2 linked regions of the Lewinella sp. 4G2 genome follow. The main gene of each other region encodes a partner of the protein of the gene in region 2 in a complex. Links are inferred from orthologs where the notes say so. Each region holds a gene or a part of one and is shown on either strand. Other genes may lie near its edges.

Evidence for each region.
Region 1: the proteins of mnmG (region 2) and mnmE are in contact, whole or in part, in a solved structure (PDB 9HIP), measured with the Escherichia coli proteins. The link is inferred for Lewinella sp. 4G2 from one-to-one orthologs.

Annotation. Positions count from the first base shown.
Region 1 is NZ_LVWJ02000014.1:65,484-71,942, reverse strand. The notes cover bases 1,563-4,562. They hold mnmE (tRNA uridine-5-carboxymethylaminomethyl(34) synthesis GTPase MnmE), read left to right. Parts: upstream 1,563-2,363; coding sequence 2,364-3,761; downstream 3,762-4,562. Other genes in these bases: A3850_RS02275 (hypothetical protein), read left to right, coding at 4,337-4,562; A3850_RS20070 (hypothetical protein), read left to right, coding at 4,135-4,359; A3850_RS02285 (PAS domain-containing sensor histidine kinase), read left to right, coding at 1,563-2,364. Outside these bases: fabF (beta-ketoacyl-ACP synthase II), read left to right, coding at 1-323; rnc (ribonuclease III), read left to right, coding at 332-1,078; more of A3850_RS02285, read left to right, coding at 1,213-1,562; more of A3850_RS02275, read left to right, coding at 4,563-4,693; A3850_RS02270 (glycoside hydrolase family 73 protein), read right to left, coding at 4,944-5,717; A3850_RS02265 (OmpH family outer membrane protein), read left to right, coding at 5,861-6,364; A3850_RS02260 (site-2 protease family protein), read right to left, coding at 6,369-6,459. UniProt on the Escherichia coli protein: Exhibits a very high intrinsic GTPase hydrolysis rate. Involved in the addition of a carboxymethylaminomethyl (cmnm) group at the wobble position (U34) of certain tRNAs, forming tRNA-cmnm(5)s(2)U34.
Region 2 is NZ_LVWJ02000014.1:852,392-858,810, forward strand. What follows is about bases 1,549-4,508. They hold mnmG (tRNA uridine-5-carboxymethylaminomethyl(34) synthesis enzyme MnmG), read right to left. Parts: upstream 3,982-4,508; coding sequence 2,116-3,981; downstream 1,549-2,115. Other genes in these bases: A3850_RS04890 (type IX secretion system membrane protein PorP/SprF), read left to right, coding at 1,549-2,096; A3850_RS04900 (sulfatase-like hydrolase/transferase), read right to left, coding at 4,121-4,508. Outside these bases: A3850_RS04885 (gliding motility-associated C-terminal domain-containing protein), read left to right, coding at 1-1,140; more of A3850_RS04890, read left to right, coding at 1,137-1,548; more of A3850_RS04900, read right to left, coding at 4,509-5,716; A3850_RS04905 (YHYH protein), read right to left, coding at 5,718-6,419. UniProt on the Escherichia coli protein: NAD-binding protein involved in the addition of a carboxymethylaminomethyl (cmnm) group at the wobble position (U34) of certain tRNAs, forming tRNA-cmnm(5)s(2)U34.

The sequences.
Region 1 (6,459 bases), 790 kb from region 2 along the record:
TCGGGGATACGGCGGAGCTTAAAGCCATCCAACTGGCCTTCGGGGAAGCGGCGTATGGCCTCAACATCAGTTCCACAAAATCAATGACCGGCCACCTTTTGGGGGCCGCAGCAGCGATTGAAGCGATCGCCTGTATTCTGGCGATCAACCACAATTTCGTACCGCCGACGATCAACCACTTCAATGATGATCCGGACATTGACCCGAAACTGAACCTCACCTTCAACGAAGCGCAGGAAAGAACGGTGGATGTTGCATTAAGTAATACCTTTGGTTTTGGCGGGCACAATTCCGCTACCGTCTTCAAGCGGTTTAACGCATAAGCTCTGGTTTGATAAAGACCGTCCGACGATTCTATAATTATTTCCTCCATCCGGAACGTGAATTCGTCCGGCGGCTCCGGCGTTTGCTCGGATTTACGCCCGCGTACCTGAACGTGTTCAAGCTGGCGTTTCAGCACAAGAGCAACAACGGCGATACGGCAAAGGAAGACAAACCTTACGGCGGCCAGAATAACGAGCGCCTGGAATTCCTGGGGGATGCCGTCCTCGGTACCATCGTGGCGGAGTACCTCTACAAGAAGTACCCGCTGGGTGATGAGGGTTTCCTGACTAAGATGCGCTCCAAGATCGTCAAGCGGAACAGCCTGAATACGATTGGTGACAACATGGGGCTCGACGAATTGCTGAGCACCTACAACAACGTCCGCATCGCCAAGTCCATGCTCGGCAACGCCGTCGAAGCGCTCGTCGGGGCCATTTACGTGGAGCGGGGCTACAAGAAAACAACCCAGTTTGTCGTCCGCCAAATGCTGCGTAACTACGTGGACATCGAGCACCTGGAAACCTTCGACGATAACTACAAAAGCCAGTTGCTGGAGCACTGCCAGAAGAATGGCAGCAAGGTCGACTACTCCGTCGTTAAACGCTTCAAACAGGATAAGCGCGATCGCTTTAAGGTAGCCGTCAACGTTGACGGGCGCCGCGTGGCCGTGGGGGAAGACTTCAATAAAAAGAGTGCCGAACAGATCGCCAGCAAACGGGCCTTGGTTGATATGGGGATCAAAGTCAGCCGTTAGCTCTATCCCAACACTTGCCCTTTTCATGGCACCTGCGGCAGCGCCCAGCTATTCAGCATTGAGGGAAAACACTTTGGCTCAAGGATGGATACCGGCCGCCCTATTTTAGCGTTTCTAGCAGAGATCGTACCACCATGAGCCTTCTTAAAACCTCCACACGCTGGCCTTTGTACCTGGGGATTGCCGGGATGGTAGTGGTGTTGGTGTCGGTTTGGTACACGAATAATCTGGCAACCCAACTCTCCGAGATCGAGCACCGGCAACTGCGCATGGCGAATACCGCCACGGAACGCCTCAACCTGCTGACGCTGGATGACACGGGAGACGACGTCAGCATGGAACTCGACATTCTGGACGCCATGGAAACCGTACCTACCATCCTGGTGAGTATGGACGGCCACATCGACGCATTTTATAACATGGGGACGGTCGATACCGGCCGCGTAAAAGCGCAATTGAAGCAGTGGATTGATAACGGATCCGTCCCCATCCGGCAGGACGTGCAGCTGATCTACTACGGCGAAAGCCGGCTCCTGGTGCAGTTGCGGTACTTCCCGGTGGTGCTGCTGTTACTCGTCTCAACGTTCATTTTGCTGGGCTACATTGGCCTTAATCAGTCTCGCCGGGCCGAACAAAACCTCGTTTGGGTGGGGATGGCCAAGGAAACCGCTCACCAACTAGGTACGCCCATCAGCGCAATTCTAGGCTGGGTGGAGCACCTGAAAATGATGTACGGCGACAACGAGGATCTCATGGAAGTGAGTGACGAATTGGGCCGCGACGTCAATCGGCTATCCATGGTCGCCAACCGTTTCAGCAAGATTGGCGCCACCCCCGAACTCGTACCCACGAACATCTTCGAGGAGATGGACAAGTGCCGCGAGTACATGGAAAAGCGCGCGCCGCGTAAGGTAAAATTCAACTTCCCCGCGGCGGATGCTGGTAACCTGATGGTGGGAATCAACCCCCTACTTTTTGACTGGGTCATCGAAAATCTACTGCGCAACGCGCTAGACGCCATGGACGGTTCGGGTGAGATCTCCGCCCTCATCAGTGAGAATGGGGGGAAGGTATTTATTGACATCACCGATACCGGCAAGGGTATTGCGGCCAAGAATATTCGCAAGGTGTTTAACCCTGGATTCACGACCAAGCAAAGGGGGTGGGGCCTTGGTTTAAGCCTCGTGCGCCGCATCATCCACGAGTACCACAACGGTAAGATCCAGGTTAGCCGCTCGGCGCCCGGGGTTGGTACTACCTTCACGATCTCCCTACCCAAAGTCTGATGCAAGAACCCATCGTCGCCATTGCCACCCCGCCCGGAGAAGGGGCCATCGGGGTCGTCCGCCTGTCCGGAGCCGGCTGTATAGAGTTGGCGGATACGCTGTTTCCGGCGCTGTCGCTGGTGCGCAGCAAAGCCCGAAGAGCCATATTCGGGGGGCTGGCGGCGCCCGATGGTGAGCTGGTGGACGAGGTCGTGACGACCGTGTACCGCGCCCCGGCCAGCTATACGGGGGAGGACGCCGTAGAGATTAGTTGCCACGGAAGCCCTTACATCCTTAGCCGGATCGTCCAGCTTTGTATCGACGCAGGAGCAAGGATGGCCCAGCCAGGGGAGTTCAGCCAACGCGCCTTCCTGAACGGTAAGTTGGACTTGAGCCAGGCCGAAGCCGTCGCCGACCTTATCGCCAGTGAATCCGCCGCCGCCCACCGGATCGCCCTCGGCCAATTACGCGGTGGCGTAAGTAATGAGATTCAGGAACTCCGGACCAAACTCATAAATTTTGCCTCCCTGATTGAGCTGGAGCTGGACTTTGGCGAAGAGGACGTCGAGTTTGCTGACCGGGACGATCTGCGGGAGTTGGTAGAAAAGATCCGCCACCGCATCGAAGCGTTAACGACTTCTTTCCGATTGGGAAACACCATTAAACTGGGGGTGACAACCGTCATCGCCGGCCGGCCGAATGCGGGGAAATCCACCCTGCTTAACGCGCTGCTGAACGAGGAGCGGGCCATTGTATCCGATATCCCCGGAACGACGCGGGATACGATTGAAGAAACCATCAACATCGACGGGGTAACCTTCCGCCTGGTGGATACCGCGGGTATCCGGGAAGCGACGGACCAGATCGAGGCCATCGGTGTGGAGCGGGCGCTGGAGCGCGTGGCCTCCAGCCACGTTTTGGTTTACGTATTTGACGTCATCGAGACCGACCCCGTTACGCTGGCGTCGGACCTGGATCGGCTGTACCGGGAGGACATGGAACTGGTCGTCGTGGCCAACAAGATGGACCTCAACCCCTACACGAAGTACGAGCACTATTTTGGAGAATCCTACGGGGGGAAGTTTGCCGTTCCGGAAGACCGTTTCATTCCGATGGTGGCCAGGGATAAGAGCAATCTGGCTTATCTACAGGAGACATTGCTGAATGCTGCTACCGGTGGGGTAGGGCGCCTTGATCAGCAGCAGGTCATCCTTTCGAATGCCCGCCACTACGACGTGTTGAGCCGCGCGGATCAAGCCCTTGAACGCGTGCTAAGTGGATTGGGCTCCGGCATCAGCCAGGATTTCATTGCGATGGATATCCGTCAGGCACTCCGGGAACTAGGAGAGATCACCGGAGAGATCACGACGGATGACCTATTGGGGAATATCTTCTCTAATTTCTGCATCGGCAAGTAGCGTCGCCATGGAATCGAGGCGATCGTAGTGCAGTCAGAGACTGAACATTTATCGGAGCGGGCGTGGCGTTTGTCGAGTCTGGAGAAGAAAATGAGCGGTGGAAGAAACTTTCTTACGGAACCGTGACATTACTAGTATTCACTATTTGCGCTCACACCAAGCCTCGTTTTTCGCACGATTTCCCTGTTTTATTATTTTGCCCACGTTTCTGGGCGGCAGAGTGTAGCTTATTTGATTACGTTCTGTCTTTCCCTAGCTTTTGTTACTTACGTAGTATCGTCTGATTCAAGAACTTACGCTTAGATTCGTGTTCTTGCTAATACGCAAATGCCGCCGAGAATTCTCGATAGCGGCAGGAATTAAAGATGATCTAGTGACTAAGTTTTCAGACTACGGAACGCAAGCAGACTCCAGTTTACCCGGAATTCTACCTGCAGGAATAAATGCACAGCCGACCGGTGCACGTTTTGAAATGGCGACGAAAGAAGAGCGAGCCCACCGGGCCCACTTGGAAGATTGCAAAGTGATGGAAGAATTTGCCGAAGCGGCTTTTCACTTTGTTCTCAACTCACCAGATGACTTCTCAGACATATTTTAAGCCCTACCACCTTTACACCCTGTCCACTCCCCTTGGCCCGATCGGCCGTGTACTCGTGATTGCTGGCGATGATGCCTGCCGCGATAAGTACCAAAAATCCATCACCATTTTACCGGTTTACGATAACTCCCGCGACGAAGGGGCTTACATAAGTGTACCCATCCGAGCGCGAGTGCACGCTGAGGCGCCACCTTCTCAGGAGTCGGTCTTTATTGCAATTGCCGGTGCCTTCCCGATGCCACGGCGAAATGTGGAGATCAACTCTGCCACGCCAATTACCTTCAACGAAGAGCGGGCCATTAAACGTAAGTTGCGGGAGTATTTGGCCTTGTAGGGGGCCAACGTTGGTGAAGAGTTCCATCTATCTTTGGCCCCTGCCGCCAGCAGCATGCGTAACTTTCAGTAAAGCTTGGGCAAAGTTGAAACTGTTTATGCTGTAGCCTCCAAAGCTTCCTGTCTACAAACTAGAAGAAAAAAGCCCGCCCCCAATGTGAACGGGCTATACAACACTCAAAACGTCAAACCTATAATTCTTGATAGCTGCTTGGTCAGCAGCTTACTTATTTTAATAATGCACTCATTGGCTAGGCGCTGATGCGGTCGTACCGCCAGAGCTCCAAGTCTTCGATGAGACGGATCAATTTATCGCCGTACCGTGGGTCCGTAGCGTAGCCGGCCTTGCGCAGCCCGTGGGACCAACCTTTATAGTCGCGGTGACCCAAACGGAACAACGGCTTGTACCGGTTTTTTAACAGTACCTGACTGTGGGCCGCGAAGCTCTCAAATGGGTCGGAAAAATTGCGGAAGAAGTCCTTGTGGTGGTCATCACTATGGTTCGAGCAGTGGCCTTTTCTACACTTTTTACTGAAGCACTTGATCCCAAAGTGATTGTTGTTCCGGCGGGCTAGGGTAGACGTGCCGTGGCCACTTTCCAATAGCCCCTGCGCGAGCGTGATGCTGGCAGGGATTCCGTGGCGGCGGTACTCATCCAGTGCAGCGGAGCGGAAGTCCTTTACGTAGCTCAACTGAGCGAGTTGCTTTTTGGTCCAATTACGCCGCGCGCTCAATTTGTCGTCGATGGCCGCAACGGACTCAGCGCCCGAGGTTGAAGCTGCGATGGCCAACACTTGCGGGCCTTCCTCACTGTTGGTGAATACGGATTGCTCATTTACGCGCAGCAGGCTACCACCGTCAATATTTATGCTGAAGCTGATCTCCCGCTGCATGACAATAATTACCAATGCCGCCAGCACGACGAGCTTAGTGTAGGGACTCGTCACTTGAGCGTGAATCTTGTGATAGAGGCCCCGAAAGAGTAGTCGCAGGCCGGAAGGAATGCTGGGTATATTCTGTTTCATTAGTGTTGCTTGTGAAGCAAAGATAGACGCATTGTTTGAAATTAAAAACTAAAAACAACAATTCGTTTAATTATTCTTTAACCCTTTGGTAAGGCCCTATCGCGGGCTTGCCCTTTAGTTTTGCGCGCACAAGTTTTGTACTTATGATCTACCGTCTCGTCCTCATTACCGCTTTGTGCCTCGCATCAATGACTTCCGTTTCCGCCCAACAGAAACTGGCGCACGTGAATTTTGGAAACGTCCTGAGCGTCATGCCCGAAGTAAAGACGGCTGATGGTATCCTCGCCTCCCTGAATGACTCCCTTGGCACCGTCCTGGAAAAGCAGACCGAAGAATTTCGTACGCTGTACGAGAAAGTCAGAGCTGATGTGGAAAACCTCACCCCCATTCAACTACAGCAGGAACAAGCTAAGTTAAAGGGCATGCAGACCGAAATTGAGCAGCTGCAACAGCGTATCCCCCAAATGATCGAAGTTCGGCGGGGCCAACTCCTTGCTCCAGTAGTACAACGGGCAAAGGCAGCCATTGAAAAGATCGCCAGAGCTCGGGGCTACGATATCGTGATGGACTCTTCCATTTTCAATGCAGTGCTGTTCGTAGCCGAAGGGAATGATTTGACGGAAGCCGTACAAGCGGCGTTGAAATAACTCGTTAGCGGCGGCGATTGCCCTTCCCCAGCAGCTCCATGATGTCCTCGGTGAAGACGAAGCCCAGTATTCTTCCCCGATTGCCGTAGACGGCG
Region 2 (6,419 bases):
TTTGTCTGGACGCTCAACAATGGCGCTTGCGTTGACTTCAGTAGCGATACCGTGACGATCGGGGTTACCCCAGCCGTTGTGGCCGATGCCGGCGAAAATTTGGTGGCTTGCATTGGTTCCCCCGTTATCCTCAATCCTGGCCCTGCCCCAGCGGGTGCGACCGGGCGGTGGACCCAACGCGCTACCCAGGCCCTCATCGGCGTAGAGATCGACGAGCCGGCCAACCCGAATACGACCATCAGCGGTCTGAGAACGGACAACGTATACACCTTCACCTGGGTGGTGTCCGACCGGTGCGGAGAAAGCAGTGACGTCATTGCCGTCAGCGTAAGTGACCCGGACCCCCGAGCGGGTGCTAACCAACGGATTTGTGCGGAAGACCCTACCATCAGCCTGCGGGCGGTTTCCCCCAGCGTGGGATCTACGGGCAGGTGGTACGGCGCGGATAGCGACCTGACCTTCTCCAACCCCGCCGGCCCCGCGACTACGGTGACGGACCTCATCCCCGGAGAGAACCGCCTGGTCTGGGAACTAGACAATGGCGTTTGTGGAGACCGTTCGCGGGATACCCTGTTGGTCAATTTCCTCCTGCCCCCTCTTCCCGCAGCGGACGTAGTGACGGTACCCTTCCAGGGGAGCTCTGACTTCAACCCTACCGCGAACGACGATAACCCATTTGACGCCGTCATTGATTTCGGAGGGCTCACCCCGGATCTGGGCAACCTGATGGGTAATGGTGACGGCACTTACTCCTTCGTCGCCCCCGCCAATTTCGTCGGGGTAGTAGAAGCGACCTACCTGGTCATTACCGAAGGGTGTGAGGATACGCCCGCTACCGTCCGCTTTGAGATTGGTGAGGATGCCTCCTGTGAGATCCCTAACATTTTCACTCCCAACGGCGATGGGGTGAACGACAACTTCGTTATCCCCTGCCTACTCAACGGCGAAGCCTTCCCTCGGAGTGAGGTGACCGTCTATAACCAGTGGGGCGACGAGGTCTTCCGTAGCGGCCAACCCTACCGGAATGACTGGTCCGGTACTTTTCAGGGTGGTGATCTGCCAGTGGGGACCTATTTCTATTTAGTGAACCGCGGGGATGGTACCCAGACCATGACCGGTGACGTAAGAATCGAACGATGAAAGCAACCTTTACCTTTCCGGCCTTCCTTCTTGCGTTACTTGCCCTCTTACCCGGCACCCGCGTCAGCGCCCAACAGGATGCGCAGTATACCCAGTTCATCTTTAATAAGTTGGGATATAACCCGGGCTTTGCCGGCGCCGTGGAATCTGGTGAGATATCCGTGATTGCGCGCCGGCAGTGGTTCGGGCTGGCCGGGGCACCGAGCAGCCAGATCGCTACTTTTAATACGGCGTTTGCGGACCAACGCTCCGGCGTCGGCCTGCGCCTTAGCCAGGTATCCGTAGGCTTGGAACAACAGTTGAACGCCGACGTGAGCTACGCTTACGGCTTCCCCATCGGGCCGGGAGTACGGATGGGTCTGGGGATTTCCGCTTCCGCCCGCTACTTCCGGATCGACTATCAAAACGCCCGCCCCGTGCAGGGTGGTGGAGTGGATACGGCCATTCCCGGAGCCGCATCCTCTAAAGTCGTACCAAATTTCGGCGCCGGTGTTTACGTGAATGGGCGGAAATTTTACGTGGGATTGAGTACGCCCCGCCTCCTACAAAACAACCTGGATCTGGGGACTGACGAGACCATCATCGCCCGCGAGGCCCGCCATTACTACTTCATGGGTGGATTGAAGATTCCGCTCGGCGAAAGCGTGAAAATGCAGCCGCAAGCCCTGGTCAAGTACCTTCCCAACGCGCCCTTCGATGCGGATCTGAACTTGCTATTCTACTTCGGTGAGAATGTCTTTGCCGGCGGTGGCTACCGGGTGGGTGGTGACGGGAGCGGGGAATCCGCCAACGTGCTTTTCGGTGCCATCCTGGCGCAACACATCACCTTTTCCTTTGCCTACGACCTGGGCCTAAGCCAACTGAATACCGACCAGGGGGGAAGCCTGGAAGGAATGGTGATGTACAGTTTTGGCCGCCGCGGCAGTGGCTCGGTGATCGATCCGCGGGATCTCTAAACCAAGCTTATGGCCAATACTACCGACCCAGGTGCACGAGTAGCACCGATACATCGGCGGGGCTCACGCCACTGATCCGGCTGGCCTGACCAATTGTACGTGGCTTAAGCTTATTCAACTTCTGGCGGGCCTCTTTTGAAAGCGCGCTCAGTGTTTCGTAGTCGAAGGAGCTACCCAGTTTGATGCCTTCCAGACGGTTCATTTTATCGACGGCCACTTTTTCCCGTTCGATGTAGCCCTCGTACTTCATGGTCACCTCTGCGAGGTTGATCGTCTCGGCGTCGTAGGCGTTGAGAAATTCCTGAAAATCAGGAACGGCTTGCCCGAGGCCATTGATGCTGACTTCGTGTCGACCCAGCAGGGACATCATTTTTACGCCCTGTTTGAGTTGGGCGGTTCCGAGCGTTTCCAGCCACGGGTTCATTTGGTCCGGCGTAACGCTCAGGGTGTTCATCTTGCGGCGGATGTCTTCCACTGCGGCCCGCTTGGCTTCCACCCTTTCCATACGGCCGTCCATGTTACGGACGCCTAGTTTTTGGGCGAGGGGGCTGAGCCGCAGGTCAGCGTCGTCCTGGCGGAGTAGGATGCGGTATTCGGCCCGGCTGGTGAACATCCGGTAAGGCTCCTCGGTGCCCTTATTGATAAGGTCATCGATCAGAACGCCGATGTAGGCCTCGCTGCGCTTGAGCACGAAGGGATCGCGCTCCTGTACCTTGAGGGCGGCGTTCATGCCCGCCATCAAGCCCTGGCAACCGGCTTCTTCGTAGCCCGTCGTGCCGTTGATCTGGCCGGCGAAGTAGAGGCCCTCGACGAGGTGGGTTTCCAACGTCGCCTGCAGTTGAGTTGGCTGAAAGAAGTCGTACTCAATGGCGTAACCGGGGCGGAACATCTTGGCATCCTCAAAGCCCACCACTTTGCGGATGGCCTTGTACTGTACATCCTCCGGAAGGCTGGAACTGAACCCATTCACGTATATCTCGCACGTATTGCGCCCTTCCGGCTCAACGAATAGCTGGTGGCGATCGCGGCCGGCAAAGCGGTCAATCTTGTCCTCAATACTGGGGCAGTAGCGGGGCCCAAGGCCACGGATGCGGCCGTTGAACATGGGGCTGCGGTCGAACCCTTCCCGCAGGGTATCGTGTACTTCCTTGCTCGTATAGGTGATGTGGCAGGGCAGTTGGTCCACCAGTGGCGGGGTATCCGTGTAGCTGAAGCGGCCGGGGTTTTCGTCGCCAGGTTGTACTTCCATACGGTCCCAGTGGAGGCTGCGTCCGTCGAGGCGGGCGGGGGTGCCCGTTTTCATGCGGCCGGCTTCGAAGCCGAGTTCCTGGAGTTGGGCCGTCAGGCCGGTTGCGGCCCGTTCACCCGCCCGGCCACCACCAAACTGCTTTTCACCGATGTGGATGGTACCATTGAGAAAGGTCCCGTTCGTCAACACGACGGATTTAGCGGGGATCTCCAGACCAAGGGAGGTGTAGACACCCTGCGCTCGGCCGTCTTTGACGATGATGCCGGTGACCATTTCCTGCCAGAAATCTACGTTCTCGTGGGCTTCCAGTTTTTCGCGCCAGTTGAGGGCGAAGGCCATCCGGTCGGACTGTGCCCGGGGGCTCCACATGGCCGGCCCCTTACTCCGGTTGAGGAGGCGGAACTGGACCATCGTTTCGTCCGTAATGATTCCGGAGTAACCACCCAGGGCGTCAATCTCCCGAACGATTTGTCCTTTACCAACGCCACCCATGGCGGGGTTGCAGCTCATCTGCGCGATGGTCTGGAGGTTCATGGTGGCGAGCAGGACTTTACTGCCGAGGTTAGCCGCGGCGATGGCGGCTTCACAACCGGCGTGGCCGGCACCAACTACAATGACGTCGTACGTAGGGAACATAGCTTTGCACTTTTTCTCATCCAATTACCTCGCACCCGCGTCAGCGCCCAAAGTTGTTTGGCGCTGACGCAGGTGCAGTGTTAGGAAACACGGATGAGCGCCGCAAAGTTACGGCCTTTCCCACCCTTAGTGAAAGTAACTACCGGCGGACGACCCGGTGTGTTTGCCAGGCCCCGGACGAAAACCGAACGCCCACGGAATAAACACCGGCTGGTAGCGACCCGAGGTCAAGTTTGAGAGATTGACTGTAACCTGCTTTTTGCTTAAAGAAGAACTGCCCCGCAGCGTCGCACACTTCCACGTAGTTGATCAACGCCTTCTCGCTGAAAAGTGTCAGCAAGTCGTTCGTGGGGTTGGGGTAAAGTCGAAGCATGGTGTGTTCGGCCGGCGCGAGCGTGGAAGTAGTACAACTACCACAGGCGGACGTACCACAGTCAATACCGGTTTCGTCACCGTTCTGGATGAGATCGTTACAGGACCAACCGTTGCGGATGGCTTCCCCCTCCGCGAGAAGCTCGGAGAGGATATCGGAGGTAGCCGGCGTAAGGGAGTTGATCAGGTCATTCGTCTCGAACGAGTCGGTGGATACCGCGTAAAATTCCTGGCCGCCGTCGTCGAATTGAATGAGCTTATAATCGTCGTTACGAATCGCGTAACCACTGCGAGCGTTGCCGTTTGTATTGACCAGATCGATGTAATTAAAGGGTCGGGTGGTTGCCGTACCATCCGTTAGCAAGCCGGAAAAATCGAAGCTATTTTGGAGGCCCCCAGCGAGCTCCGCCCCGACGACGGAAAGAATGGTGGCGTGGAGGTCGACGATGTTCACCAGCCCGTCCTCCCGTTCACCCTTGCGCGTGATGCCAGCGCCGGCCAGGATGAATGGCACCCGTAAACCACCCTGATAGAGTGAGCCTTTGCCCCGGCGATCCGGATAATCCTTCAACACATTACCGGGGGTGCCATTGTCGCCAACAAAAATGACGAGCGTATTGGCCCGCTCTTCCTCAGTCAGGCCGTTGAGCAGCGAACCGATCTCGTGGTCAAGATTCTCGATCATGGCCAGGTACTTACCGGTATTGTCCGCAGTATTTGCCACGGAAAAGGTACCCGCCGGTGGGATGTGGTAGGGCGTGTGCGGGGTGCCGTGAGCGAGCCAGAGGAACCATGGTTGGTGTCGTTCGCTGACCCATTCCGTGGCGGCATTCGTCAGGGCCGCCGAAGCATATTCAGTTGAGGTAGAGGTGCTGCCGGATCGCGTCCGCGGCCAACTGAAGTAGTCTCCGACGGAACCACTAAGGAAACCATCGTAATGATCCATGCCAAACGCAAGCGGGTCATTAGCCGATGCACGTTGCGTTAAGTGCCACTTCCCGATGAGGGCGGTGGCGTAGGCATTGTTCGTGGCTACGTCAATCTCGCGAAACAGCGAAGGCAAGAAAACGGATAGGTTGCCGGGCACGCCCTCTACCCCATTGTTAACGCCGTACTGGCCAGTCATCAACGCCGCGCGGCTCGGAGAACAGACGGGTGCGGCCCAGGCATTCGTGAAGGTGAGGCCAACGGCCCGCAGGCTATCCAGGGTGGGCGTGGCGGCCAGGCCTTCACCGGTGTGGTACCCATTCAGGCGGTCCACCCCCAGATCATCCGCAATGATGAGTAGCACGTTGGGTTGGTCTTGACCCGTAAGGGGGGCGATCAGAATAATCCACAAAAAGAGTAAGATTGACTTTTTCATGCTATTCCAGAATGATTTTGCGGACGGTCGCTTCGGAGCCCTCCCCGATGCGGACGAGGTACAGGCCCCGGTGCAGGGTTTGGGTGTCGAAGTAAGCAATTGTCTGTCCGGACCGAATGGATTTTTCCGTGATGACCCGGCCACTACCGTCTAGTAAAGTGACGGAGTAATCCTGGCGTGCCAAACCCGGCAATTGTACGGCGATTAGATCGGCGGCGGGGTTGGGAAAGACGTTCACGGATAGCAGATCGGTCACCGTTTCAGTAGCCGTCGTGCCGTTGAATACCGTTGTGGCCTCGGTCACACTAGTCACTTTACGGTTCTCCGAGACGCCGGCGAAAGTAGGGCCGACGGCGTAGGGGTAGGCGGAGACCCAATTCTCGTCCACCGTAGCAAAGTAAGCGTAAGTGCCCTCGGGGTATTCCGGAGTGACGCAGAAGCGACCATTGTGGCTGTCCAAAAAGTCTTCCGCGTTCGCGGCGGGGGGGACGAAAACGTAATCCTCACGGAAGTAACCGAGCGGGTAAGTCGCGCTCACCGGTGGCCCGTCGGCTACGTCGGTGCCATCGCCGTGGGTGGTCCGCTCGGTGATGTTCCGTAATTCGTAGCTGGATTTTATGCGGGTGATACCGCCGGTCCCATCCGCGTTTTTGAAGCCATAGGCACCATAGATTGGGAAACCGTCGTAGGCAAAACCAATGAG